DNA from 2 places in the Burkholderia oklahomensis C6786 genome. Region 1 is predicted to be linked to the other one. Evidence: predicted binding sites of a transcription regulator. Region 1 holds the regulator's gene; the other holds the start of a gene.

The links. The regulator NrdR, encoded in region 1, represses ribonucleotide reductase genes. The targets are predictions, from matches to a motif close to CACNANATNTNGTG.
Positions count from the first base shown of each region.
Region 2: a site for NrdR is predicted at 10,303-10,316, ahead of BG90_RS13630 (ribonucleoside triphosphate reductase). Genes of this name have one in related genera too.

Region 1 covers NZ_CP009555.1:2,533,586-2,548,200, reverse strand. Annotated here, with positions in the region: gene BG90_RS11470 (GspH/FimT family pseudopilin) at 1-444, opposite strand, end outside; gene nrdR (transcriptional regulator NrdR) at 630-1,106, opposite strand; gene glyA (serine hydroxymethyltransferase) at 1,113-2,360, opposite strand; ZMP/ZTP riboswitch at 2,503-2,604, opposite strand; gene BG90_RS11455 (SDR family NAD(P)-dependent oxidoreductase) at 2,812-3,558, shown strand; gene ybgC (tol-pal system-associated acyl-CoA thioesterase) at 3,668-4,141, shown strand; gene tolQ (protein TolQ) at 4,288-4,965, shown strand; gene tolR (protein TolR) at 4,976-5,425, shown strand; gene tolA (cell envelope integrity protein TolA) at 5,422-6,435, shown strand; gene tolB (Tol-Pal system beta propeller repeat protein TolB) at 6,532-7,833, shown strand; gene pal (peptidoglycan-associated lipoprotein Pal) at 7,851-8,363, shown strand; gene ybgF (tol-pal system protein YbgF) at 8,383-9,132, shown strand; tRNA gene BG90_RS11415 (tRNA-Lys) at 9,201-9,276, shown strand; gene BG90_RS11410 (ribosome-inactivating family protein) at 9,973-10,671, shown strand; gene BG90_RS11405 (flagellar transcriptional regulator FlhD) at 11,009-11,242, opposite strand; gene galU (UTP--glucose-1-phosphate uridylyltransferase GalU) at 11,963-12,847, shown strand; gene BG90_RS11390 (KpsF/GutQ family sugar-phosphate isomerase) at 13,092-14,027, opposite strand; gene BG90_RS11385 (KdsC family phosphatase) at 14,136-14,615, opposite strand, start outside.
Region 2 covers NZ_CP009555.1:3,000,833-3,015,447, forward strand. Annotated here, with positions in the region: gene hemN (oxygen-independent coproporphyrinogen III oxidase) at 1-971, shown strand, start outside; gene BG90_RS13585 (Crp/Fnr family transcriptional regulator) at 984-1,673, shown strand; gene BG90_RS13590 (hypothetical protein) at 1,650-2,954, opposite strand; gene BG90_RS13595 (NAD(P)H-dependent flavin oxidoreductase) at 3,187-4,398, shown strand; gene ubiU (ubiquinone anaerobic biosynthesis protein UbiU) at 4,487-5,521, shown strand; gene BG90_RS13605 (U32 family peptidase) at 5,562-6,449, shown strand; gene ubiT (ubiquinone anaerobic biosynthesis accessory factor UbiT) at 6,505-6,984, shown strand; gene BG90_RS13615 (putative zinc-binding protein) at 7,028-7,462, shown strand; gene BG90_RS13620 (anaerobic ribonucleoside-triphosphate reductase activating protein) at 7,566-8,285, opposite strand; gene nrdD (anaerobic ribonucleoside-triphosphate reductase) at 8,302-8,514, opposite strand; gene BG90_RS13630 (ribonucleoside triphosphate reductase) at 8,517-10,280, opposite strand; gene BG90_RS13635 (NnrS family protein) at 10,886-12,109, opposite strand; gene BG90_RS13640 (hypothetical protein) at 12,254-13,375, opposite strand; gene BG90_RS13645 (metal-sulfur cluster assembly factor) at 13,410-13,748, opposite strand; gene BG90_RS13650 (nitric-oxide reductase large subunit) at 13,824-14,615, opposite strand, start outside.

The sequences.
Region 1 (14,615 bases):
TTCGAAACTTCGGAAGCCGCCGATCACCTGGCCCGCTGGCGGCGTAAACACCACGTCGCCGCCCGCTCCCGTCACGACCACTTGCGCATCGTGCTCAACGCGTCGCAACACCCGCGTACCGCGCGCGCCGTCCGCGACGACCACCGCCCAGCCGCATGACCAGTCGGTCGCACCGCCGTCACAGGGCCGCCCTGCGGCGACGCATCTGGCGGCTGCGTCGCTGCGGCACAGCATCACGCGCGCGCCGAGTCTGGCAGCCTCCCCACGCGCATACGCCAGCGATGCTCCGAACATGCGCGCGCGTGCGTCGACCCGATCGCGCATCCGTGCGCCTGCGAACGTCGGCACGGCCAGCGCCGCGGCAAGCGCGACCAGCACGAGCGCGACCATCAATTCGACGAGCATGAAGCCCGCCATCGCTTGCCTGCCGCCTTCCGTTCGCATCGCTGTCCTCCGTGACCCGATGCGCCGACTCTACCGGGACGAACGAACGCGCACCATCGGCCGAACGGCCGAGTCGCGCGCCGCAGCCGGACGCACGACAATCGCCCAGGCGAGCACGAGCACCGCGCGCTACGCGGGAGAAACGCATGGAATACGGAACGAAACGGGAAATGGAATGTGCAGGCTCAGCGCTTGCGCGGCTTCGCGGGCGCCGCGCGGCGGAACTCTTCGATCACGTCCGCGAATTCGGACACGTCCTCGAACCGGCGGTAGACGGACGCGAAACGCACATAGGCGATCGTGTCGAGCTGGCGCAGCTCGTTCATCACGAGTTCGCCGAGCTTTTCGCTGCGGACTTCGCGCTCGCCTGTCGCGAGCAATTGATATTCGATGCGGGCGACCGCCGCGTCGATCGCATCGGCCGCAACCGGGCGCTTGCGGAGCGCCAGTTGCATGCTCGCGACGATCTTGCGGCGGTCGAATTCGGTGCGGCTGCCGTCCTTCTTCACGACGGCCGGCAACGCCAGTTCGACCCGCTCGTACGTCGTGAAACGCTTGTCGCAGGCCGAGCAGCGGCGGCGCCGGCGGATCGCGGCGCCGTCTTCCGACACGCGCGAATCCACCACTTGCGTATCGTCGTGCCGGCAGAACGGGCAGCGCATGGCCGATCAGCGATAGACCGGGAAGCGCTTCGTCAGCTCGGCGACCTGCGTGCGCACGCGCTCGATCGTCGCCGCGTCTTCCGGATTCTCGAGCACGTCGGCAATCAGGTTGCCGACGAGTTCGGCCTCCTGCGTGCCGAAGCCGCGCGTCGTCATTGCCGGCGAGCCGAGACGGACACCGCTCGTCACGAACGGCTTTTCCGGATCGTTCGGAATCGCGTTCTTGTTGACGGTGATGTGCGCATTGCCGAGCGCCGCTTCCGCCGCCTTGCCGGTGATGTTCTTCGCGCGCAGGTCGACGAGCATCACGTGGCTCTCGGTACGGCCCGACACGATGCGCAGACCGCGCTTGACGAGCGTCTCGGCCAGCACGCGCGCGTTCTCGACGACCTTCTGCTGGTATTCCTTGAATTCCGGCGACAGCGCTTCCTTGAACGCGACCGCCTTCGCGGCGATCACGTGCATCAGCGGGCCGCCCTGGATGCCCGGGAAGATCGCCGAGTTGATCGGCTTCTCATACTCGGCCTTCATCAGGATCACGCCGCCGCGCGGGCCCCGCAGGCTCTTGTGCGTCGTCGTCGTGACGAAATCGGCGTGCGGCACCGGGTTCGGATAGACGCCCGCGGCAATGAGGCCCGCGTAGTGCGCCATGTCGACCATCAGGTACGCGCCGACCGCCTTCGCGATCTTCGCGAGACGCTCGAAATCGATCTTCAGCGCGAACGCCGACGCGCCCGCGACGATCAGTTTCGGCTTGTGTTCGTGCGCGAGCTTCTCGGCGGCTTCGTAATCGATGTCTTCGTTTTCGTTCAGGCCGTAGCTGACGACGTTGAACCACTTGCCCGACATGTTGACGGGCGAGCCGTGCGTCAGGTGGCCGCCGTGCGCGAGGCTCATGCCCATGATCGTGTCGCCCGGCTTCAGCATCGCGAAGAAAACGCCCTGGTTCGCCTGCGAACCCGAGTTCGGCTGCACGTTCGCGGCTTCGGCGCCGAACAGCGCCTTGACACGGTCGATCGCGAGCTGTTCGACGATGTCGACGTACTCGCAGCCGCCGTAATAGCGCTTGCCCGGATAGCCTTCCGCGTACTTGTTCGTGAGCTGCGAGCCTTGCGCCGCCATCACGGCCGGGCTCGTGTAGTTTTCCGACGCGATCAGCTCGATATGCTCTTCCTGACGGACATTTTCTTGCTGGATCGCTTGCCAGATCTCGGGATCGACGTTCGCAATGGTGCTTTGGGCTCTGTCAAACATACGGTTTCCGTTAAGTGTGTACAGGTTGACCGAAGTGGCCGAGTGCATCGCGCAGCCGGCGACGCAGCCGGCTCGACGTGGCGGAGGATTCCGTGGAACGCGAGGCAGGACAGCCACCGGCAATGCACGCAACGCGGCGCACAACGGCTGCCCAGGCGAACGGCAAAAGCGACGCCCTGCGCTTCACGGTGGGACGCTCCACCTTTGACCCCGAAAGGTCTTATCGCCAGTCACGCAGGGGATATTGAGCGCATTAGTGTATTGGATGCGCGATGAATAGGCAACCGCGCCCGGAGCCCGCCTCATATTAAGGGCCAAATCTGGCGACACCGCCGGCGCAGGCATCCGCCGCAGATATCGGGAGCGCGCGCCGCCGCGCCTTGCCGCACCGCCGCAATGCCAGTAGGCTAGCGAGTTCTCCCAGCAAGCCTCGTTTTAAGGAGCAGCAGCAATGATCGTGTTCGTCACCGGCGCATCGGCAGGTTTCGGCGCCGCCATCGCCCGCGTCTTCGTGAAAGGCGGCCACCGCGTCGTCGCCACCGCGCGCCGCAAGGACCGCCTCGACGCGCTTGCCGCCGAACTCGGCAGCGCCATGTTGCCGATCGAGCTCGACGTGCGCGACCGCGCGGCCGTCGAGGCCGTGCCGGCCGCACTGCCCGCGGAGTTTGCCGCGATCGACGTGCTCGTCAACAACGCCGGCCTCGCGCTCGGCGTCGAGCCGGCGCACAAGGCGAGCCTCGACGAGTGGCAGACGATGATCGACACCAACTGCTCGGGCCTCGTCACGGTCACGCGCACGCTGCTGCCCGGCATGGTCGAGCGCGGCCGCGGCCACGTCTTCAACCTCGGCTCGGTCGCGGGCAGCTATCCGTACCCGGGCGGCAACGTCTACGGCGCGACCAAGGCGTTCGTGCGCCAGTTCAGCCTGAACCTGCGCGCGGACCTCGTCGGCACGCCGCTGCGCGTCACCGACATCGAGCCGGGCCTTTGCGGCGGCACCGAATTCTCGAACGTGCGCTATCGCGGCGACGACGCGAAGGCGGCGGGCGTCTACGCGAACGTCCAGCCGCTCACCGCCGAGGACATCGCGGACACGATCTACTGGATCGCCACCCGCCCCGCGCACGTGAACATCAACACGATCGAGATGATGCCCGTCGCGCAGGCGCCCGCCGGACTGACCGTCCACCGCGGCTGAGCGTGCCGCCGCCGGGCCGCCCGCACGGCTTGACGGGCGGCCCGGCAAAGGCAACATTCCGTTACGAATCAGGGGAATCGGGGTCGTCCGTTCCGGTAGAATGCGCGCCATGACTGAACCCAGCCGACAGCCCGACGCGGCGCCCGACTTCGCGTGGCCGGTCCGCGTGTACTACGAAGATACCGACGCCGGCGGCGTCGTCTACTACGCGAACTACCTGAGGTTCTTCGAGCGCGCGCGCACCGAATGGCTGCGCGCGTGCGGGATAGACCAGCGCCGGGTCGCCGACGAGACGGGCGCGATCTTCATCGTCCGCCGTGCGGCGCTCGATTACCGCGCCCCCGCGCGGCTCGACGACACGCTGGAAATCGTCTGCAGAATCGCCCGCCTCGGCCGCGCGACGGTGGAATTCGAACAACAGGCGTGGCGAGGCGGCACGCTGCTCGTCGCGGCCGACGTCCGGATCGGCTGCGTCGACCGCTCGGCGTTCAAGCCGACCGCGATTCCGCCCTCCGTCCTCGCCGCCCTCGAGCGCGGACCGGCCGTAACCGGCCGGCAAGCCGTGTCAACGGCGTACGCATGAGTGCCGTTTAGACAGAGCCGATGAACTCGACCCCATGATCCGCCACTAAGCAAGGTTCGGCGGAAAGCTTCCGGCGGACGCCGCCGGAGCGCGCCGGCCGGGCAATCCTGGCCAGGCCTCCCCGAAGGGACGTTACACAAACCTCTATGAACACTTCTCAAGACCTGTCGATCATTTCCCTCGTCCTCAATGCGAGCGTGCTTGCCCAGGCGGTGATGGGGCTCCTTCTCATCCTGTCGCTGATGTCGTGGACGTTCATCTTCCGCAAATGGTTCGCGATCCGCCGCGCCCGCGCGCAAACCGAGCGCTTCGAGCGCGATTTCTGGTCGGGCGGCGACCTGCAGGCGCTGTACCAGAGCGCCGCGAACAATCGCCACACGATCGGCGCGCTCGAGCGGATCTTCGAGTCGGGGATGCGCGAATTCCTGAAGGCGAAGGAAAAACGCCTGAGCGATCCGGCGCTGCTTCTCGATGGCGCGCGCCGCGCAATGCGCGCATCATTCCAGCGTGAGATGGACGTCCTCGAGTCGAATCTGTCGTTCCTCGCGTCCGTCGGCTCGGTGAGCCCGTATATCGGTCTGTTCGGCACGGTCTGGGGGATCATGAACTCGTTCCGCGGCCTCGCGAACGTCCAGCAGGCGACGCTCGCAAACGTCGCGCCGGGCATCGCCGAAGCGCTCGTCGCGACCGCGATCGGCCTGTTCGCGGCGATCCCTGCAGTCGTCGCCTACAACCGCTACGCGCACGACATCGACCGTCTCGCGATCCGCTTCGAAACGTTCATCGAAGAGTTCTCGAACATCCTGCAGCGCCAGGCGCAATAAGGAGCACGCGATGGCCGGCACCCCCATTCGTTCCAGCATGCGCGGCGGCCGCTCGCGCCGTTCGATGGCCGACATCAACGTCGTGCCCTACATCGACGTGATGCTCGTGCTGCTCGTCATCTTCATGGTGACGGCACCGCTCGTCGCGCCGTCGATCGTCAATCTGCCGACCGTCGGCAACGCGGCGCCGCAGGAGCAGACGCCGCCCGTCGTCGTCAACATCCAGGCCGACGGCAAGATCAGCGTCCGCTACAAGGGCGACTCGGGCGCGTCGCAGGAAGACACGATGACGAAGGCCGAGCTCAACAGCTTCATCGCGGCGCGCCAGGCCGACCACCCGGATCAGCCGGTCGTGATCGCGGCCGACAAGACGGTTCAATATGACTCGGTGATGACCGTGATGTCCGATCTGAAGGCGCGCGGCGTGAAGCGCGTCGGCCTCCTCGTCAAATCGCGATGAAGCCTCGCCAGTCGCGCACAGCCGCCTATCCGCCTCGGCCGCCGCGCGAGCGCGGCACAGGACGCGCGTTCCTGCTTGCCGCGCTGATGCACGTGCTGCTCGCGCTCTTCCTGTACCACGGCGTTCATTGGCAGAACAGCACGCCGGCAGGCGCGGAGGCCGAGCTGTGGACGTCGGTGCCGGACACGTCGACGCCGCGGCCGGTACCGACGCCGCCCGTGAAAGTAGCCCCTCCCCCGCCGCCCGTCAAGAACGAGGAGGCGGACATCGCGCTGCAACAAAAGCGGCGCGAGCAGCAAGCCGCGGCCGCCCGCGAGGCGCAGCTCGAAGAGCAGCGCCGGCAGCAGCAGTTGAAGGCTCAGCAACTCGCCGCGCAGCAGGCCGCCCAGCTCGCCGCGCAAAAAGCCGCCGAGCGCGAGAAGCAGAAGCAGGCCGAGAAGCTCAAGCAGCAGCAGCTCGCGGAGCAGCAGCGCAAACTCGAACAGCAGAAGCTCGAGCAACAAAAGCTCGAACAGCAGAAGAAACAGGAACAGCTTGCCGCGCAGAAGAAGGCCAACGCCGAAAAGGCCGAGAAGGCGGCCAAGGCTGCGGCGGCCGCCAAGGCGAACGCCGCCGCGAACGCGAAGCTCGACAAGGAGCGCCAGGCCCGCCTCGCGCAACTCCAAGGGATCGCAGGCGGCGGCTCGGGCGGCGGCGAAGGGCTCGCGAAGAGCGGCACGGGCACGGGCTCGGGCGGCAACGCGGCGTCGCCCGGCTATGCCGACAAGGTCCGCCGGCGCGTGAAGCCGAACATCGTGTGGGCGGGCGAGCGCGACAGCCTCGTGACCGTCGTCGCGATCCGCTGCACGCCGTCGGGCGACGTGCTCAGCACGTCGATCCGCCGGTCGAGCGGCAATTCGGGGTGGGATCAGGCGGTGATCAGCGCGATCCAGGCGTCGGTGCCGTTGCCGCCCGATACCAACGGCCGCACCCCGGCCGAGATTACGATTACCTTCAAGGCGGCGGAATGAGCACATTTGCGCTTACACTCCCGCCGTCGCACCGGGAACGAATCGGGTATTTTTGAGTCTCTGCGGTTGCGCAGCGTACATACGGGAACAAGAAGCATGAGTTTGATGACGAAGCTAGGTTTCAGGGCACTCGTGGCCTCGTGTCTGATTGCCGCGGGCGGCGCCGCCCACGCGCAGGTGAACGTACTGATCACGGGCGTCGGCTCCACCCAGTTTCCGATCGCCACCGCGAATTTCGTCAATGAAGCGAGCCTGCCCCAGCAGGTCACGTCGGTCGTGCGCGGCGATCTTGCGAGAAGCGGCAAGTTCTCCAACGTCGACGCGGGCAGCACGCCCGTGCCGGAAACGGCGTCGGTCGATTTCGGCGCGTGGAAGGCGAAAGGCGCGAACGCGTTCGTCGCGGGCAGCGTGAGCCGCGAGCCGAACGGCCAGTACAAGGTCAACTTCATCCTCTACGACACCGTCAAGCAGCAAAGCCTGGGCGGCCTGTCGCTCACGACGTCGAACGACAACGAGGGGATGCGCAAGACCGGCCACAAGATCGCCGACTACATCTACCAGAAGCTGCTCGGCGTGCGCGGCGTCTTCAACACGCGCCTGTCGTACGTGCAGCGCACGGGCAATGTGTACAAGCTGCTGATCTCCGATTCGGACGGCCAGAACGCGATCCCCGCGCTGACGAGCAAGGAGCCGATCATTTCGCCCGCGTGGTCGCCGAGCGGGACGAAGGTCGCATACGTGTCGTTCGAGCTGAAGAAGCCGGTCGTGTACATCCACGATCTGCCGACGGGCCGCCGCTACGTGATCTCGAATCAGAAAGGCAACAACAGCGCGCCCGCATGGTCGCCCGACGGCCAGACGCTCTCCGTCGCGCTATCGCTCACGGGCAATACGCAAATCTATTCCGTCAGCTCGACGGGCACCGGGCTGCGTCGCCTCACGCGCAGCAGCTCGATCGACACCGAGCCGTTCTACTCTCCCGACGGCAAGTGGATCTATTTCACGAGCGATCGCGGCGGTGCGCCGCAAATCTACCGGATGCCCGCCGAAGGCGAGAGCGCCGGCGCCGCTCAGCGCGTGACGTTTACCGGCAGCTACAATACGAGTCCGCGCATCAGCCCGGACGGCAAGCTGCTCGCGTACATCTCGCGCACGGGCGGGGGCTTCAAGCTGTATGTTCAGGATCTGCAAACGGGTGCGGCGAACGCCGTCACCAACACGACGCGCGACGAATCGCCGAGCTTCGCGGCGAACGGTCAGTACATTCTGTACGCTACGCAATCGGGGGGCCGCGGCGTGCTGGCTGCCGTTCCGTCCGACGGCAGCGCGCCGCCGCAGATCCTGTCCGTTCAGGGCGGCGCGATTCGCGAGCCGTCCTGGGGGCCCTTCATGCAATGACCACAAGGAGAGTAACCATGATGTCGAAGAAACTTCGTCTGGCGTTCGCAGTGCTGATGATCGGCGCGCTCGCCGCATGTAAGTCGGGCGTGAAGCTCGACGAGCATGCGAACCAGGGCGGCGCGGTCAGCACGCAGCCGAATCCCGAAAACGTCGCGCAAGTGACCGTCGATCCGCTGAACGACCCGAACAGCCCGCTCGCGAAGCGCAGCGTCTACTTCGATTTCGACAGCTACTCGGTGCAGGACCAATACCAGGCGCTGCTGCAGCAACACGCGCAGTACCTGAAGGGCCATCCGCAGCGCCACATCCTGATCCAGGGCAACACCGACGAACGCGGCACGAGCGAGTACAACCTCGCGCTCGGCCAGAAGCGTGCGGAAGCCGTGCGTCGCGCGCTGTCGCTGCTCGGCGTCACCGATTCGCAAATGGAAGCCGTGAGCCTTGGCAAGGAAAAGCCGGTCGCGCTCGGCCACGACGAAGCGTCGTGGGCGCAGAACCGCCGCGCGGATCTCGTCTATCAACAGTAAGTAACGGAAGAATCGCTGTATGACGCACCGTTTTTTCTGGCTGCGCACGGCCGCCGCGCTGTGCGTGGCAGGTGCGGCCCTCGCGGCCGCGCCGGCGCACGCGGGCCTCTTCGATGACGACGAGGCCCGCCGTGCAGTGCTCGACTTGCGCAGCAAGTCCGACAGCCTGTCGAACCAGCTCGCCGCCGCACAACGGACGATCCTCGACCAGACCAGCCGCCTCGACCAGCTCAACCAGCAGGTCGCGACGCTGCGCGGCGAGAACGAGGATCTGACGAACCGCCTGACGACGCTCGAGCGTCAGCAGAAGGAGTACTACACCGATCTCGATGCGCGCCTCAAGAAGTTCGAGCCGCAGAAGACGACGGTGGACGGCGTCGAAGGCACGGTGCAGCCGGGGGAAACGGACGCGTTCAACGCGGCGTCGCAGCAGTTCCGCAACGGCAACTTCAAGGGCGCCGCGGCTTCGTTCCGTGCGTTCATCGCGAAGTATCCGCAAAGCCCCTATCAGCCGACCGCGCAGTACTGGCTCGGCAACGCGCAGTACGCGCTGCGCGACTACAAGGGATCGACGGCGACGTGGCAAGGCCTCGTGAAGAACTATCCGCAGCATCCTCGTGCGGCGGACGCGCTGATCGCGATCGGCACGAACCAGCTCGAGCAAGGCCAGAAGGCGGCCGCGAAGAAGACGTTCGAGCAGGTCGTGTCGCAGTTCCCCGGCTCGAATGCGGCGGAAACGGCGCAGAGCAAGCTGGACGCGATCAAGTAGCGGCGAACGGCGCGGCTTATCGACGGGTTGACAAGCCGTCGGAGCCGTCGATATAATTTTGCCTCTTTGGGTCGTTAGCTCAGCTGGTAGAGCAGCGGACTTTTAATCCGTTGGTCACTGGTTCGAATCCAGTACGGCCTACCAAAGACATCAAGGGCTTAGCGTTCGCGCTAGGCCCTTTTCATATTCAGGCTCGGCAACGACGCCGCGAATCGGTCATGTGAATCCTTGCAAGCTCCGCTCGCAAGCAAGACCATCTCATCTCCCGACACGTTCACGTCACCGCTCGTCCTTGCATTCGCGCCGCCGTCGAACTTGATCGCGGCATTCCACCGCTCTCGCGAGTTGCGAAGCCGGTCCTCCGTATATCGGATGCGTCGAGGCTCCGGCTTCGACGTTCGGCGCACTCACCCGCCCTCCGACGATTGCGCGAACGGCACCATATCGTTTGTCGTCGAGCTCCGCAACACGCTCGTCGACGCCATCGCGAAATGGCCGCCGCATTCCCTTTGTCACGCCTCGGCGACGAAGGCGTGACTTCCTGATCGGGCGTTGCGCGTCGCCGCTCGCGGTCTCAAAAAACACGTGCGCGAGCTCCGATCCGGCCCAGTGATTGGGCCCGCCGGCCCGGCAGCGCGCGTCGTCCGGACGCGCATCGCAAGCCATTCCAGCATCGCAATTCGCCGAACAACGCAACCAATCGTCTGTAGAATCGTCATTCCCGGCCGATGCATCGATGCCGGCGGCGGAAGCCCGAAGCGGCGAAACAGCGACTCGCCGAATCAGCCACGGCAAACGCGCGAATCAGGTCATCGCCCGCTCATACCAGGAGACGCCTCGATGAGCTACACCCTACGCGTAGATACGGATTGGGCATCGCAGATCACGAACCTTCGCCACGCGATCAGCGAGGACACGAACCTGATCCGGTTCGACAACGGCTTCTACCGGGTCTGTCGTCCCGGCGACGGCCGCATCAGCCTCACGGTGTCTCCGCGCACCGCGCCGAAAATCGGCCTCCTGCTCACCATGCGCACGAGCGATCTCTATATCGAAACGATCGGAGGCCTGTCGTTCTCGCGCTACGCGTCGACGCTGGCCTATCAGCGCCCCACCGGCATCAGCCTGGACGACGCGATTCACAAGTTGTCGCAGGAGCCACGTCACCCCTTGCGTCCGCAGGATCGCTTCATCGCGCAGTCCGTCATCGTGTTCTGCGTCGCGGAATCGCTGCGATTCAACCAGATCGGGACAGCCGTCCAACAAGCGATCATCGCAACGCATGGGCAGTTGCTCGGCGTATCCAGCCAGTTTCCAATCAACGCGTGGTCCGAGATGGCGAAGAACTGGGGGCAAACGAGCGAAGCCATTTTCGCCGCCATGTCCGACGAGGCGCGGAACATCGTTCTCAAGCCGCGCGCTTCGCTGTCATCCAAGGAGCGTCAGTTCAGCGAACGCGTGGATACCTCGAAGCTCGGCGGTAAGCTCGGGGACTTCGCGCGCGCGATCACGGTGCTGAAGCGTCCGCCGATGGGATAACCCGGTCCGGAAGCGCAAAACCCCTGCCGCCCGGCCGGGCACGGTCCGAACACGGCGGGCCGTTCGCCGCAAGAATGACCGCGGCCTCACGTGGCGTCGAGCCCCGCGGACGGCGCCAGCGCAGCATTGCGCGCCGCCTCGAATCGACGGCAGCCATCCACATGCATCGTCGGGTTTGGCTCTAGCCAAGGCTCTTTCTCGCCCGGTCTGCACGAGGCTCGTCGCACGCGCGCTGCAGCGCAGATCATGACGCTCGACCTGCACTCCACCACGGGTCTTCGTTCCGCTCGGGCGTGTCGTCGAAACCGCGACGCAACGAGCGCGACGAGCGCGCTTCTCACGCCCGCCCGGGCATCGCGTCCGCACGAAACTGGCAAACGAGCTCGCCGACCTCGGCGAGCTGTTCGAGTTGGACACGCGTCATCGCGACAAGACGCGCCGCCAACGCGTCCGATACGCCCAGCATCACCTGACCTCGTTCGCCGTTCTCGCTCAGCAGGCGCTGCGCGAGCCGGAGATACCGCTGATTGAATTCCGTGATCTCTTCGAGCACGTCCCGCTTTCCTTCCATGCCTGCCCCGTTTCGATGATGAACGCGCGCGACGCCGCAAACGTTCGCGCAGACGCGATGGTTTATCCGATGCACGTCCGCAAGCGCAGGCTAACGCATGCGGATCGCGGCCAGCCGACAAAATACCGCCGCGTTCCGCCAAATGACAAGCCGCAAGCGCATGCACGCAACGCATCCGAAGACGCCACCGCGTAGCATGGGCCCGCCCGAAGACGGCATCGATACGATTTGCGCCGCGCATCGGCATGCCGTCCGTCATCGACTTGCAGTAGCCATCGGTCAATTGCTACGCCGAATCGGACAGATCGATAGGCGCGCTCGCACGTGCGCCCTCATACTCGCCCCCGGCCAGCCGCTCCCCCCGGGCGGCGAACCTTCCGATCGTTCGGAATTGGCCTGCCTGCACGCGCCGTCGCAGGCGGGCCTTTTTTTCCGCTCGCATCGAGCCGCACACCTGGCGACACCCTCGCGCCGAACGCATGCATCGTGAATACCGTTGCTTCCTATCGCATTTCGAGTCGCAAACGCCTTCGCCAGGTTGATTGAATCGACATCGCGAGAAGTCTGTCCGATCGAACCTATATTTAGCGTAACCAAACAATTCAAACGGCCCTACCATCGCTTTACCATGCACGCATCGCCGACGTCGTTCGTTCACAAGAACGTCTCGCCGGCTCGTGCGCAAACGTTTAACCTCTTCGATGGAAGGTGCGACGCCCGATGCTGAAAGTCACAAAAGCCGTATTTCCCGTTGCCGGCCTCGGCACCCGCTTTCTGCCCGCGACGAAAGCGAGTCCGAAGGAAATGTTGCCGGTCGTCGACAAGCCCCTGATTCAATACGCGGTCGAGGAAGCGATCGCGGCCGGCATCACCGAGATGATCTTCGTCACCGGCCGCAGCAAGCGCGCAATCGAGGATCACTTCGACAAGTCCTACGAGATCGAGGCGGAACTCGAAGCGCGCGGCAAGGAGAAGCTGCTGTCGCTCGTGCGCAGCATCAAGCCGCGCCACGTCGACTGCTTCTACGTGCGCCAGGCAGAAGCGCTCGGCCTCGGCCATGCGGTGCTGTGCGCGGAGAAGCTCGTCGGCGACAGCCCGTTCGCCGTCGTGCTCGCGGACGATCTGCTCGACGGCCGCCCGTCCGTGCTGCGGCAAATGATCGACGTGTTCAATCACTATCACACGTCGGTCATCGGCGTCGAAGAGATCGCGCTGCAAGATTCGAAGTCGTATGGCGTGATCGACGGCAAGCGTTTGGAGGACGATCTCTTCAAGCTGTCGGACATCGTCGAGAAGCCCGAGCCCGCGATTGCGCCGTCGAACTTCGGCGTCGTCGGACGCTACGTGCTGAAGCCGCGGATCTTCGATCATCTGCGCGCGCTCAAGCCGGGCGCCGGCGGAGAGCTGCAACTGACCGACGCGCTTCAGTCGCTGCTGAAGGACGAGCAGGTGCTCGCGTATCGGTACGACGGCACGCGCTTCGATTGCGGCAGCAAGATCGGCTATCTGAAGGCGACCGTCGAGTTCGCGCTGCGTCATCCGGAAGTCGCGACCGAGTTCGAGCGGTATCTGAGCGAGCGCTTTCCGGAGCTCGTCGCGGTGTAACGCGCTGCGCTCGCTGTGCGCGAGCGGCGGATGCGGCGCGACGGTTCGCCCTACGTGCCGCATGTGCCGCTCGTCGTCGGTTCGCAGGCGAAGCTCGTGCTTCCGTTGCGGCGACGACGCGCGATGAACGAACAGCGTTTTCCTGCATGAGCAAGTGCTGCGTCGCTCATGCATGCATCTTTTCGGGCAGCGCCGGACATTTCATAGGGATCGCGAAATATCCGGCCATCGCCCGTGAATTTCTCTATTTCTTGAATACGCCGACGACGTCCTCGCCGTCGGATACGAGCAGCGCGTTGATGCGCCGCGTCTCCATCAGCAGCAATGCGTCTTCGACGCGCGTGCCGAGGCGCACCATCGCCGGATCGCTCGACATCAGATCCGCCGCGACACGGCGAAACAGCGCATCGCCATGCGTCTCGACCGCGCGCCGGATGTCGCCGTCGGTGATGATCCCCCAGCCCGTTTCGCATCGGACGATCGCGAGCCCTAGCCGGCCTCGCGTCATCGCTTGCAGCACGTCGATCGCCTGCGCGTGCGCGTCGACGAACGGCAGATCATGCGCGGCCATTTCGTCGTCGACCTTCGACAGCAAGCGGCGGCCAAGCGAGCCGCCCGGATGGAAGCGCGCGAAATTCTCCGGCCGAAAGCCGCGCGCCTTCATCAGCGTGACGGCGAGCGCGTCGCCCATCGCGAGCGCCGCCGTGGTCGACGACGTCGGCGCGAGCTGAAGCGGACACGCCTCCTGCTCGACGCCGACGTCGAGATGGCTGTGCGCCGCTCTCGCGAGCGTCGATCGCGCGTTGCCCGTCAGCGCGACGAGATGGTTGCGGTTGCTTTTCAAAAACGGAATCAGCTTGATCACTTCGTCGGTCTCGCCCGAATACGAGATCGCGAGAAACGTGTCGGCCGACGTCACCATGCCGAGATCGCCGTGATACGCCTCGCCCGGATGCATGAAGAAGCTCGGCGTGCCGGTGCTCGCGAGCGTCGCCGCGATCTTGCGCCCGATGATTCCGGATTTGCCCATCCCGCACACGACCACACGGCCGCTCGAATGCAGGATCGCGTCGACCGCGTCGCCGAACGACTCGTCGACGCGTGCGGACAGGCCCGCGAGCGCCCGCGATTCGATGTCGAAGACTTGTCGTGCGGAATCAAGGTAGTTGTGATGGTTCATCGGAGAGCAATCAAAGGCCGTGAGAAATGTTGTCGGATGCATTCGAGCGAGTCCGCGCTCGCGGGCCGTGCGCAGCACGTCGGAGCAGCCGCGCGCCGCGCCGCTAGATCATTGAACGACGTCATGCGCCCCCCATCGATCCAGCAGCGGGCGATACGCTTCGTCGAGCGGCAATCCCGAACGCAGCAGCACGTGCTCGGCGACTTCGCGCGCGACGCCCTCGCCGCCCACACGCGCGACCACGTAATCGACGCGCCGCTTGACGAGCGCGTGCGCGTCGGCGGGCGCGTACGAGACGCCGACCGACTCGATCACCGGCAGGTCGTTCACGTCGTCGCCGACGTAGGCGATCGCATCGTCGGCGAGCGCATGCTCCGCCTTGATGCGCGCGTAGCCCGCGCGCTTGTCGTCGCAGCCCGACACAAACACGTCGAAGCCGAGCTGCTGCGCACGCCAAGCGAGCGGCGCGCTGTGGCGGCCCGACAGAATGCCGCTGCGAATGCCGTGCGCGCGCAGCAGCGCGACGGCGATGCCGTCCTTCGCGTGAAAGCTCTTCATGAACTCGCCATCGCCCGTCACGTGCAGCCG
Region 2 (14,615 bases), 470 kb from region 1:
TCGATTTCGCGCCGCACGCGGAGCTCGGCGTCGAGATCGATCCGCGCACGGTCGACGCGCACACGCTGCAGGCGCTCGCGGAGCTCGGCTTCAACCGGACGAGCTTCGGCGTTCAGGATTTCGATCCGTCCGTTCAGGAGGCGGTGCATCGCATCCAGCCGCTGCCGATGGTCGAGCACGCGCTCGCCGCGAGCCGCGCGTCCGGCTTCGAGTCGATCAACATCGATCTGATCTACGGACTGCCGCGGCAGACGCCCGAGAGCTTCTCGCGCACGCTCGACGAGGTGATCCGGCTGTCGCCCGATCGCATCGCGGTCTACAACTACGCGCATCTGCCGAGCCGCTTCAAGGCGCAGCGCCTGATCGACGAGTCGGCGCTGCCGCTCGCCGAGGATCGGCTGCGCATCTTCATCGAATCGACGCGGCGGCTGCTCGATGCGGGATACGTGTACATCGGGCTCGATCATTTCGCGAAGCCGACCGACGAGCTGAGCAAGGCGTTGCGCGAACGCAGTCTTCATCGCAATTTCCAGGGCTATACGACGCAGGCCGAATGCGATCTGATCGGCTTCGGCATCTCGGCGATCGGCAAGGTCGGCGCATCGTACAGCCAGTCGACGCGTTCGCTGAAGACGTACTACCGTCATCTCGACGCCGGGCGCCTGCCGATCGAGCGCGGCTTCGCGCTGACGCCCGACGATCTGCTGCGGCGCGAAATCATCATGACGGTGATGTGCAGCACGCCGCTCGATTTCGCCGTGATCGGCCGCAAGCACGGCATCGACTTCGCACGGCATTTCGCGGCCGAGCTCGCGCAGCTCGAGCCGTATCGCGAAGCGGGCCTGCTGACGATCGACGCAAACCGAATCGCCATTACGCCGAAGGGGCGCATGTTCGTGCGTGCGATCGGCATGGTGTTCGACGGCTATCTCGGCCGGCCCGCCTCGGCGTCCTATTCGAAGCTGATCTAGTCAGGGGCCGTGATGAAAGAAAGCAAGATTCCCGTGCAGGACTTCCTCGCGCGATTGCCGCTCTTCAGCGCGCTTTCGCGCGGGGAGCTCGACAATCTCGCGCGCGGCACGATGCGCGTGCAGGCGCCGCGCGGGCAGACGGTGTTCAGCCGCGGCGATCCGTGCGGCGGCTTTCACATGATCGTCTACGGCCAGATCAAGCTGAGTTCGTTCTCGCCGCTCGGGATCGAGAAGATCGTGCGTCTGCTCGGGCCGGGCGACAGTTTCGGCGAGGCGGTGATGTTCATGGACAAGCCGTATGCGGTGACGGCGAAGACGCTCACCGACACGCTGCTGCTGCACGTGACGAAGACCGCCGTGATCGAGGAGCTCGATCACAATCCGGTGTTCGCGCGCAGGATGCTCGCGAGCCTCAGCATGCGGCTGCATCAGTTGGTCGTCGACGTCGAGACGTATTCGCTGCGCTCGGGAACGCAGCGCGTGATCAGCTATCTGCTCGAACAGACCGACGCGCCTGCGGAATCCGGCCTGCAGATTCGCCTCGAGACGGGCAAGAAGGCGATCGCGTCGCGGCTGAACCTCACGCCGGAGCATTTCTCGCGCGTGCTGCGCGATCTGTGCACGCGCGAGCTCGTCGTCGTCAACGGTCGCGACATCTTCATTCCCGACGTGAGCCGGTTACGCTCGGAGATGCAGTACTGACGCGCTTCGTCGCCGGATTTGCACGTAGCGCCGCAGTGCGCCGAGCATGTTGACGGCGAGCCAGCCGGCCGACACGCCGAGCGCGACGGCGGCCGGCCGCGCGAACGCGCCGGGCGCGACGCTCGCGGCGACGAGCAGCAGCAGCGCCACGACATGCGCGAAGAATTGCTTGCGGGCGACGCGGTCCGGCAGCATGTCCTTGACCTTCGGCATCGCGGGAATGGCGTTCGCACTCGACTTCTGCGCGTGATGCCACAGCAGGAACGGGATGATCTTGTAGAGCATGCCGTTGATCGCCGACCATGCGCCGCCCATCATCAGCAGCACGCCGGTCGTGACCGCGACGTCGCGGCCGCCGATGCCCGCATTCGCGATCCAGAGCAGACCGCCGCATCCGACGCTTGCCGTCGCAGTGCGCCAGAACAGCGTCGTCGTATCGGCGTCGGGACGCTTGCGGGTCCACAGCAGATGAAACGTCAGCGCCGCGAATGCCGCGTACGCCGCATATAGCGCGATTCGAACCGCATCGGCGGCGAAGCCGATGCGATTGGCAAAACCGAATGCGGTGATCGATGCCGCGCCAAGCAGCGCGAACACACATGGGCCGAGCCAGCGCGTGACGATGCGCGGATAGGGTTCGGTCACCTGGAACATCGGGATGAGCTGATACGAGATGCCGATCGTCAGCAGCCCGACCCATCCGGCGAGCCCCCAGGTCGCGTGCAGATCGACGAGCGCGATCGAGAAGAAGGGCAGACGCCAGCCGAGCGCGAGCCCGAGCGATACGCCGAGCGCGACGGTCGCCGCGAGCGCGATCAATGCGAGGCGCACGGTGCGCAGCACGCTCGCGGCGCCGGCCGGCATGCGCCGCCAGTGGCGCGCGAAGCCGATCCCGCATGCGATCGCGAACCAGAGGAACGCCGCGCCGAGCATGAACGCGGCGGGCGCGAACAACGCAGGCGCCGCGCATGCGAACGCCGCCGCGAGCAGCAGCGTGCCGAGCGTCAGGCACGCATGAATCGCGGTCGCGCTCGCGACGGGTGATGCGATCCGGATGCCGGCTGCGACGGACATGATCTGGATCATCGTCGTCGCGAGCATGCCGAGCGCGCACAGATGCGCGACCGCCAGCGCATGCGGCGACCAGCGCGACGCGAACGCCTCCGGTCCCGCCCACAGCAGCAGGCCCGCCGCGACGATCGCGAAGAGCGGCGCGCTGACGAAGAAGCGCAGCGGCGCGCTCAGTGCGGGGGAATGGTCGAGTTCGAGTTTGCGCTGCATGACGGGGAAGGTGCGGGCCGAGCGCGGCGTCGAGAACGCGCGCGGCGGCCGTTGCGCACAGCCGCGACACGAACGCGCGGCGACGCAACGCAGCCATGTTTCGGTATTCTGATCATAACCCCGGTCAGGGCTACGACCCGGACAGAGATCTTGACGCGGATTAAGGCGGCGGAAGCGGTTTCGGCCGCACACTTACGCACCGGGCGTAAGCCGCCCCTTTCAGGAATTCGCCGTGTCCGCCGTCAAAACCGCAATCGAAAATCTCGTGATCAAGGGCAGGCCGTTGCTGCCGATTGTGCAAGGCGGGATGGGCGTCGGCGTGTCCGCGCATCGCCTTGCCGGCACCGTCGCGTCGCTCGGCGCATGCGGCACGATCTCGAGCGTCGATCTGCGTCGACATCACCCCGACCTGATGGCGCGCACCGGCCGCTCGCGCGACCGCGCGCTCATCGACGCGGCGAATCGCGAAGCGCTGGATCGCGAGATCCATGCGGCGAAGTCGCTCGCGAACGGCCGCGGACTCGTCGCCGTCAACGTGATGCGCGCGTTGTCCGAATATGCGTCGTACGTGCGCCAGTCGTGCGAAAGCGGCGCGCATGCGGTCGTCGTCGGCGCGGGCCTGCCGCTCGACTTGCCGGAGCTGACCGCTGATTTTCCCGACGTCGCGCTGATTCCGATCCTGTCGGATGCACGTGGGATCGGACTCGTGCTGAAGAAGTGGATGCGCAAGAACCGTTTGCCCGACGCCGTCGTCATCGAGAATCCGCGCTACGCGGCGGGCCACCTCGGCGCGCCGACGACGGACAGCCTGAACAATCCGAATTTCGCCTTTCGCGCCGTGCTCGAAGGCACGTTCGAACTGTTCAAGGCACTCGGCATCGAGCGTGAACGCATTCCGCTCATCGCGGCGGGCGGCATCCACAGCCATGAGCAGGTGCGACAGCTGTTCGCGCTCGGCGCGAGCGCGGTGCAGCTCGGCACGCCGTTCGCCGTGACGCAAGAGGGCGATGCGCATCCGAACTTCAAGAAGGTGCTCGTCGAAGCGGGGCCCGACGACATCGTCACGTTCATGAGCGTCGCGGGCTTGCCCGCGCGCGCGGTGCGCACCCCGTGGCTCACGAATTATCTGGAACGGGAGAAGAAGCTGCAGCGCGCGGCGAAGCCGCGCAAGTGCGTCGTCGGCTTCGACTGCCTGCAGCAGTGCGGGCTGCGCGACGGCATCGCGAAGCACGGCCAGTTCTGCATCGATACGCGGCTCGCGTTCGCGCTCGCGGGCGACATCAAGCGCGGCCTGTTCTTCCGCGGCTCGGAAACGCTGCCGTTCGGTCACGAGATCCGTTCCGCGCGCGAGCTGATCGACTATCTGCTGACGGGCGCGAAGCCCGCGATCGCCGTAGCCGAAACGCCCAAGCCGGCTCAAGTGCCGCTGCCCGCGCTGGGCTGACGGCGCTTCGACGCGGGCGATGTCCATCCCTGCCGCTCGACGGCGTGCCGCGAGCGGTTTCTCCTCTCTTTGATGGAGACGTCATGCTATGACGCAAAGCAGTCACTCCGCGGCCGACGCCGCGCAAATCGAACTGGTGTGTCCCGCGGGCAGCCTGCCCGCGCTGAAGGCCGCGGTCGACAACGGCGCGGACTGCGTGTATCTCGGCTTTCGCGACGCGACGAACGCACGCAATTTCGCGGGCCTGAACTTCGATGCGCAGGCGATCGACACGGGCATCCGCTACGCGCACGATCGCGGCTGCAAGGTGCTCGTCGCGCTCAACACGTATCCGCAGCCCGACGGCTGGACGGCCTGGCAGGAGGCGGTCGGTCGCGCGGCGGACGCGGGCGTCGACGCGATCATCGTCGCCGATCCGGGGCTCATGCGCTTCGCGCACCGGCGCTATCCGGAGCTGCGGCTGCATCTGTCGGTGCAGGGCTCCGCGACGAACCACGAGGCGATCAACTTCTATCACGAGCATTTCGGCATCGCGCGCGCGGTGCTGCCGCGCGTGCTGTCGCTCGCGCAGGTCGAGCAGGTCGCCGAGAACACGCCGGTCGAGATCGAGGTGTTCGGCTTCGGCAGCCTGTGCGTGATGGTCGAGGGGCGTTGCGCGCTGTCGTCGTACGCGACGGGCGAATCGCCGAACACGCGGGGCGTGTGCTCGCCCGCGAAGTCCGTGCGCTGGCAGAAGACGCCGGACGGCCTCGAATCGCGGCTGAACGGCGTGCTGATCGACCGTTACGCGGACGGCGAGAATGCCGGCTATCCGACGCTCTGCAAAGGGCGCTTCACGGTCGAGGACGAAAGCTATTACGCGATCGAGGAGCCGACGAGCCTGAACACGCTGGAGTTGCTGCCGAAGCTGATGCGGATCGGCGTGCGCGCGATCAAGATCGAAGGGCGGCAGCGCAGTCCCGCGTATGTCGCCCAAGTGACGCGCGTGTGGCGCGACGCGATCGATCAGTGTGCGGCGAATCTCGCGCGCTACTACGTGAAGCCCGCCTGGATGACGGAATTGAACAAGGTCGCGGAAGGGCAGCAGCATACGCTCGGCGCCTACCACCGGCCGTGGAAATGAAACGCACGACGGCGCATGCCTGATTGCGGGAGCGAGGATCATGAAAATTGCTTTGGGGCCGGTACAGTACTACTGGCCGCGCGTCGCGACGATGCAGTTCTATCAGGCGATGTCGGAGACGCCCGTCGACATCGTCTATCTCGGCGAGACGGTCTGTTCGCGCCGTCACGAATTGCGCTTCGCGGACTGGCTCGAGATCGCCGACATGCTGGCCGCGGCCGGCAAGGAAGTCGTGCTGTCGACACAAGTGCTGCTCGAATCGGGCCGCGATCTGAAGACGATGCGCGAGATCGCCGAGAACGGCCGCTATCTGGTCGAGGCGAACGACATGGGCGCCGTGCGCTGCAGCGCGCCGCGCGCATTCGTCGCAGGCCCGTGGCTCAACGTCTACAACCCGCCGACGCTCGCGCTGCTCGCGGAGCTCGGCGCGCGCCGCTGGGTGATGCCGCCCGAGATGAGCGAAGCGGGCCTCGCGAGGATGCAGGCCGAGCGGCCGGAGCATCTGCAGACCGAAGTGTTCGCCTACGGGCGCATTCCGCTCGCGTTCTCCGCACGCTGCTTCACCGCGCGGAATCGCAATTTCCCGAAGGACAACTGCCAGTACGTGTGCATGGAGCATCCGGACGGCTTGCCGCTGCATACGCGCGAAGGCGAGTCGTTCCTCGTGCTCAACGGCATCTCGACGCAGTCCGCGCGCGTCTACAACCTGATCGGCGAGATCGACGCGCTGCGTGCGCGGAACGTCGACGTCTTGAGGTTGAGCCCGCAATCGCAGCACATGGCCGACGTGATCGACGCGTTCCACGGCATCCTGAACGGCCGCACGAGCGCGCACGACGCGCTCGCGGCGCTGCACGAACGGATGCCGGAGACGTCGTGCAACGGCTACTGGCACGGCAAGCCGGGCCTCGAGCGCGTCGCACATTGAAACCGCGGCGCGGCGTGCGCCGCGCCGCTTCCGATTGGTTTGTGAGGAATCCGCGATGAATGCCCCGATCTTTCAATTGCCGCCCGCGCTCGGCAAGCTGCTGTCGAAATTGCCCGCGTATCCGGGATCGTTGCTGCTCGCGGGCGGGATCAATCTCGTGCTGCGCAAGCACTTGCCCGCGGAAACGCTTGCGTTGCTCGAAAATCGTCCGCTGCGCATCCAGGTGAAGGATGCGGGTATCGCATTCGATTTCGTCTGCCGGCGCGGCGCGTTCTCGCCGCTGCCCGGCCGAGGCGACGTCGACCTGACGATCGGCGCGACCGCCTACGATTTCTATTTGCTGTCGCAGCGCCGCGAAGATCCGGATACATTGTTCTTCAGCCGGCGTCTGACGATGGAAGGCGATACCGAACTCGGACTGCTCGTGAAGAACTCGCTCGACGCGATCGATCTGTCCGTGTTTGCGCTCGAACAATGGCTGCCGGCGCGGCTGTTCCGCCAGCGGCCGATCGAGCGCGGCGGGATGTCCGGCTGACATACGCGCGCGAACCGAGCGGCCAGTCGATCAGGAGACCGGAATGAAGAACGAAACGAAAGCGCTGCCGCTCGTCTATTCCTGCTCGGGATGTTCGAATGTCGCGCAGCTCGCGAATCACGTTGCGGTGCGGCTCGACCGCGGCGGCGACGCGGAGATGTCGTGCATCGCGGGCGTCGGCGGCGACGTGCCGTCGCTGTTGAAGGTCGCGCATTCGGGCCGGCCGATGCTCGCGATCGACGGTTGCCCGCTCGTGTGCGCGAAGAGGAGCCTCGAGCGGCACGGGATCGTTCCGGATGCGCATTTGCAGCTCGGCGAACATGGCGTCAGGAAGCGTTTTCACGAGGATTTCGATCCGGACGATGCGAAGCGCATTCTTTCGCTTGCGCGGAGCGAGGCATTGAAGCTTGCGCAAGACGAGCCCGAGCCGGCGCGCGTCGATATGGACGCCGACGCCGAACTGCACGACGAGGTCTGATCGACGCCGAGCGAGGCGCGATCGGCTCGTCGGCTATCCGGGTCGATCGGTAATCGATCGGCGGCGAAGCATCGCTATTGCCACTGGGCGCGCGCCGGCCGATTCAACCGCGGCGAATCGAGAAATTCGCAAACAGACGATCGAGCCGCTCGAGCAGCGCATCGCTCGGATAGCCGGCGCGCGACGCCGCATTTAGCGTATCGTCGTCGCATCCTTGCGTGCGGAACACTTGCAGCACGTAATTCTCGACACCGAGATCCGCGAGCTCGTGCGCGATGCGCAGCAGCGCCGGCTCGGGCAGCAGGCCGGGATGCGCGGTCGTCCGGCATTCGTACGCAACGCGGCTTGCGAGCACCGCTTCGAGGCTTTGCCGCGCATGGCCGCCGCTCGCGCGCACGCGCGTCGTGCGCGCGTAGTCGTCGAACGGTGCCTTCACGTCGAGCCCGATCCAGTCGAGCGACGGCAGCAGATGCGCGAGCCGCCGCGGATGCGTGCCCGCGCTATGCATGCCGACCTTGAAGCCGAGCCGCTTGACGTCGTCGATCGACGCGGCGAGCGCGGGATCGATCGACGGCTCGCCGCCGCTGAACACGACTGCGTCGATCAGGCCGATCCGGCGCGCGAGGAACGCGAGCAGGGCGTTCCACTCGATCTCGGCCGGTTGCGAGCGCGCCTGCAGGTGCGGATTGTGGCAATACCCGCAGCGCCACGGGCAGCCCTGCACGAACACGACCGCAGCGAACTGGCCGGGATAATCGGTCGCGGTGAACGGGACGAGCCCGCCCACCTTGAGCGGATGACGCCGGGCGAGAGCGAGATTCATCGCGCGAGCGGTGCGTTTACGCCGCGGCGCGCATCGCGACTTCGCCGGACTCGCGCTCGCGGAAATACCGGCGCTCGTGGAACTCGCCTTTCTTGCCGACGTTGAACGACGACACGGGACGGTGGTAGCCCATCACGCGGGTCCAGATCTCGCACGGTTGACGCTCGTCGTCGGACAGCGAGATCGCAGCGAGGGCGCTTGGGTTCTTGGCTTGCAGTATCGTCATGATGTTCAGGCTTCCATCGGTTGGGGTTGAGACAATTTGCGATGCAGCAGCGCTTCGTCGCACTTCGGGCAAAACTTGTGGCTGCCGGCGAGATAGCCGTGCGTCGGGCAGATCGAGAACGTCGGCGTGACGGTCAGATACGGCAGCGAGAAGCGGGTGAGCGCGCGCCTGACGAGCGTCCGGCACGCATCGGCGGACGACAGCGCCTCGGTCATGTAGAGGTGCAGCACCGTGCCGCCCGTGTACTTGCGCTGCAGATCGTCCTGGCGCTCGAGCGCCTCGAACGGATCGTCGGTGAAGCCCACCGGGAGCTGCGACGAGTTCGTGTAGTACGGCATCTGCGGCGTGCCTGCCTGCAGGATGTCCGGATAGCGGCGGCGGTCTTCCTTCGCGAAGCGATATGTCGTGCCTTCGGCGGGCGTCGCTTCGAGGTTGTACATGTGGCCGGTCTCTTCCTGATATTCGACGATGCGCGCGCGCACGTGGTCGAGCAGCCGCAGCGCGAACGCGTGGCCCCAGTCGGTCGTCATGTCGTGCTCGTCGTGCGTGAAGTTGCGGATCATCTCGTTGACGCCGTTGACGCCGAGTGTCGAGAAATGATTGCGCAGCGTGCCGAGATAACGCTTCGTGTACGGGAAGAGCCCGTTGTCCATGTGATGCTGGATCACGTCGCGCTTGATCTCGAGACTGGCCTTGCCATGGTCGAGCAGCGTGTCGAGCCGCGCGAACAGCGCGCGCTCGTCGCCCGCGTGCAGATAGCCGAGTCGCGCGCAATTCACGGTGACGACGCCGATCGACCCCGTCTGCTCGGCCGAGCCGAAGAGCCCGTTGCCGCGCTTCATCAGCTCGCGCAGGTCGAGCTGAAGCCGGCAGCACATCGAGCGGATCATGTTCGGCTTCAGCTCCGAATTGATGAAATTCTGGAAGTACGGCAGCCCGTAGCGTGCGGTCATCTCGAACAGGCGCTCGGCGTTCGGACTGTGCCAGTCGAAATCGGCCGTGATGTTGTACGTCGGGATCGGGAACGTGAACGCGCGGCCCGCCGCGTCGCCCGCCTGCATCACTTCGATGTACGCCTGGTTGATCATGTCCATTTCGGCCTGCAGATCGCCGTACGTGAACGGCATCTCGTCGCCGGCGATCACGGGCACCTGCTCGCGCAGATCGTCGGGGCAGATCCAGTCGAACGTCAGGTTCGTGAACGGCGTCTGCGTGCCCCAGCGCGACGGCACGTTCAGGTTGTAGATCAGTTCCTGGACATACTGCCGGACTTCGGCGTAGGTGAGCGCGTCGCGGCGCACGAACGGCGCCATGTACGTATCGAACGAACTGAACGCCTGCGCGCCCGCCCACTCGTTCTGCAGCGTGCCGAGGAAATTCACGATCTGGCCGACCGCGCTCGACATGTGCTTCGGCGGCCCCGACTCGACCTTGCCGGGCACGCCGTTCAGTCCTTCGGCGAGCAGCGTGCGCAGCGACCAGCCCGCGCAGTAGCCGGACAGCATGTCGAGATCGTGGATGTGCAGATCCGCGTCGCGATGCGCTTCGCCGATTTCGCTCGGATAGACGTGGCTCAGCCAGTAATTCGCGATCACCTTGCCGGACACGTTCAGGATCAGGCCGCCGAGCGAGTAGCCCTGGTTCGCGTTCGCGTTGACGCGCCAGTCCTGCCGGTCCAGGTATTCGTTGATCGACGTCTCGACGTCGATCAACGGCTTGTCGCGCGACGCCGGGTTCGACGCGGCGGAAGGGAGCGTGGTCTCGGACAACGTGGGCCTCTTTCGTTGATGGCACAAAATATTGTGACGAGGTGAATGCTAAATACCAGATGTTGTATGGGTCAACGGCGATCCGGCGAAGTTTGGCGCGCGCTTGACGGCGATTAAGGCGCGGCGAATTAGGGCTGCGACATCGGCGACCGGGTTGCGCGGATCGGAGGGGCGAGGGAGGAGCGGATGGCCGAGTTTGTCGCGCTGCCTCGGCAGGACGACTTCGGCGCGCGTCGAACGGACGCTTGTCGGCGCGTGCGCGTTGCCGATGCACGAGCGTCCGACATCCGAACGCGAGCGAAGCATGAACAACGAATCGAGGGCGCGCTTCGCACGCATGCGATGTCATGCAGGCCGATTTTCCGTCGACGATGAGTGGCCTAGGGTCGGGCACGTTCGCGCATCATGCTGTCGGTGATGAACGAGCGAAGAGACCGGCTCGCCGCGGCCGCAGCCGCGCGACGAACGACGAGCGATGAACGACGAACGACGAACGACGAACGATCCGCCTTCGATGAACGGCGGGCGCCCCGCGTTCGGCGCAACGACGAGCGAGGTTGTCGAAAGTGAGCGAGCGTGCCGCGCGCAACCGTCGCGCGGCACGCTTACTTGCCGGGTTTCGCGTCCGAACCGGATGGAATCATGCCGGGCGACGTCAGGCGGCCGGCATAGCGCGCCAGATAGACGACCAGCGCGGCGGACCACCCGATGCCGGCGACGACGAGCCATTGGGCGGTCGCGGCGGGGGCGAGCCACGGCCCGAGTATGCGCGCGAGCGTGGCGACGATCAGGAGCCCGTAGCAGACGCGTTCGGCGGCTCGTGCGACCTGTTCGCGTCCCGTGTGCTCGAGCGCAGTGCGCGTGATCATGCCGACGATCGCGCAGCCGATCGCGCCCGTCGTGAACGTGTGCAGCGCGAGCGAATGCGCGACGAGCCCATACGCGCTCAAGCCGATCAGTGCGAAGCCGGCCGCGATCGACGCATACGCGACGTGCAGGATCGACAGCATCGGCCGCCGCCCGACCGCCCAGAAGCGCCAGCCGACGAGCCGCGCCGCGTGCAGCGCGGCGGCCGTCCACGCGAGCGCGGCGATCGCCCAGGCGGGTGCGCCGGCCGCATCGACCACGAGCGCCGCCAACGTGACCGACATCACCGACGATTCGACGATCCGCCACTGCTTCACCGGCAACCGGGGCAGCGCGGCGGCCGTGATCGACGGGATGATGCGGCCGCCGATGATGACGATGAAGAGCACGAGGAAACCCGCGGCAAGATCGGCGCAGCGCAGCGCCCATGCGGCGTGTCCTTGCCGGACCCACAAGTGAAATAGCGCGTTGAGCACGGCGAGCATGCCGAGCGCGACGGGCAGGAAGATCCCGTGGCGATTCTTCGCGCCGACCAGCGCGCGGACGAGCGCATAGGCGACCGCAGGCAGGAACGCGATGTCGACGGCCGCCGCGATCCATCCGGGGCCCGTCCACATCAGCACGCGGCCCGCGAGCCACAGCAGCCACAGCGCGACGAGCGACGGGCCTTGCGCGGGATTCGTCGACGTCCACGTGCGCACCGACGTCAGCAGGAAGCCGGACACGATCGCACCGGCGAAGCCGAAGATCATTTCGTGTGCGTGCCAGAAAAGGCCGCTCATCGGTGGCGCGTGGCCTGCCCAGTCGCGGCCCGCGAGCGCGCCGAGCCATGCGAGCATCGCGATCGCGCCGAAGCATGCGCCGCCGAGATAGAAGGGCCGGAAGCCGGTCGACCACAGCGCGCTGCGGCGGCCGTCAGGCTGCGCGAGCGCGTTGCGGTCCGTCGAGCGGGCGAGCAGCATGACGTTCCCCTTTTCGATATGTTGCTTTATAAATGCATCATATAGAACAAACGCGCGCAAGCCTTGCGACAAGATTGCACGGCCGCGGCCTTGTTCGAGCGCAAGGCCGCCGTGTCGGACCGTTGACGTCGCGTAGGCGGTGATCTAAAGGGGACGTTTGCCGATGTCTCGGCGCGTCTTCGCTTGACGCGCGAGCCCGATGCCGATCGCGAGCGTCACGGCGAAGCTCGCGATCGCGACGGCGGCGGCTTCGCCGCCCGCGCGCCGCAGCGTGAACGCGTCGAGGAGGCCGCCCGCGACGCGCAGCGCGACGGCCGCATGCAGCAGCGCGAGCGGCGCATAGAAGAACGGCCGATATGCGACGCGCAACCGTGCGATGGCCGGCACGATGATCGGCGTGTGCCCGAGGATCATCGAGAACACGAAGCCGAGCGTGAGCGCGTGCAGGGCGGCGTCGTGCGCCGGATGGCCGGGCGCGAGCGCGCCGTCGAGACCGAGCGCGCCGCTCACGGCGAGCCAGCCATAGCCGGACAGCAGGCAGACGGCGATGAAGCGCGTGAGGCCGCGCTCGCGCACCGTGCGGCGCGCGATGTCGTAGCGGATCAGCCATAGCGCGAGCAGCAACTCGCCCGCGCCGAACAGCCGCAGCGCGGGCAGCGGCTGCCACGGCGCGAGCGTCGCGGCGGCGGGCAGCAGCGACGCAATGCCGCAGAAGAGGGCGCTCGCGCTGCGCGGCAGCGGGCGCACGCGCGTAAGCTCGAGCCGCTCGGCGGCGATCGTCAGGATCACGAACGCGAGCCACCATGGTACGGCTGAAAACGGATCGCCCGTCAGCAGCCAGACGACGTTGCCCGCCCACCAGCACGCGACGCTTGCTGCGAGCACCCACAGAAACAGCGCCGATTGCCGCCGCAGCATCGCGGCGCCGACGACGAGCGCGACGCTCGCCGCGCCGACGAGCAGCGTGGCGGAGAGCGCCGGCGGCGCGCCCGCGAGCAGCGCGATGCCCGCTGCGACGGCCGCGGCCGGCACGAGATACGCTCGGCGCGTGCCGAGCGCGACCGCGCGCTCGATGCCGATCACCGCGCCGAAAAAGACCGGAATCATCAGGACGCCGTGCCAAGCGAGCTTCGACGCGGCGTGCGCGGGCACGGCCGCACCGAGCCGCGCGAGGCCCGTCAACACCGCGCACGCGAGCAGCGCGACGATGATGCCGGCCGCCGCGGCGCGGACGATCGGATGACAGAGGGACGCGGTCGGTCGCATGGCGGTCCGCAAGGGTTGGAAGACGCCTGGCGTGCTATGCGATGGGCCAGCCCATCAGTTCGCGCGCGGCGTCGCTCATCATTTTGGGCGCCCACGGCGGCTCCCAGACGAGATCGACGTCGACGGGCAGCGCATCGGATGCGAGGTCGCCGAGCGTCGCCTGCACGTCGTCGATCACGACGCCCGCCATCGGACAGGCGGGCGACGTCATCGTCATCGTCACGACGATGCGTTCGTCGGTGCGTTCGATCCCGTAGACGAGACCGAGGTCGACGATGTTGACGCCGATCTCCGGATCGATGACCGCTCGAAGCGCGTCGCGCAGCGCGCGCTCGTCCGGCGTTTCGCTTCGGGTTGCTGAAGAAGTGCACATGATTGGCCCCGAACGGAAGGAGGGGAGTAGGCCGGCCGCGCATCGCGCGCGGCCGGCAAGTTCAGGAAAGGTTGCTTACGTGCGTTGCACGGCCTGTCCGACGGCGCGCTCGTCGGGCTGCGACGGCGCGGGCCGACGCAGCAGGCGCAGCGCGAACCAGCCGAGATACAGCACGCCGAACGCGAACACGACGTCGCCCGGCACGCGCAGCCACACGAGCGCGTTCATGATCGGCGCATGCACGATCTCCGGCGAACGCGCATACCAGAGGCCCTTCGTCACGCTGGCGTACGCTTCATAGATGCCCGACGGCAGGATCGACAGGAACACCATCATGAAGAGGCCGACGTTGAGCAGCCAGAACGCGGGCTTGAGCAGGCCGTCGCTCCACGCGCTGCGGGCGGATATGCCGCGCAGGCAGAACAGCATGAGGCCGATGCCGAGCATCCCGTACACGCCGAACAGCGCGGCATGGCCGTGCGCGGGCGTCATGTTGAGGCCCTGCACGTAGTAGAGCGAGATCGGCGGATTGATCGAGAAGCCGAGCAGGCCCGCGCCGACGGTATTCCACACGCCGACCGCGACGAAGCAGAGGATCGCCCACTTGTACGACTGGATCCAGGGCGCGGCGTGCGACTTGCGATACGTCTGCCAGCCTTCGATGCCGACGAGCGCGAGCGGCACCACTTCGCACGCGGAGAACACGGCGCCCACCGCGATGATCGACGTCGTCGTGCCGGTGAAGTACAGATGGTGCAGCGTGCCGAGAATGCCGCCGAACAGGAACACGATCGTTTCCATCACGATCGCGCGATTCGCGCTTTCGAAGCGGATGAGGCCGAGGCGCGCGAAGATGAGGGCGATCAC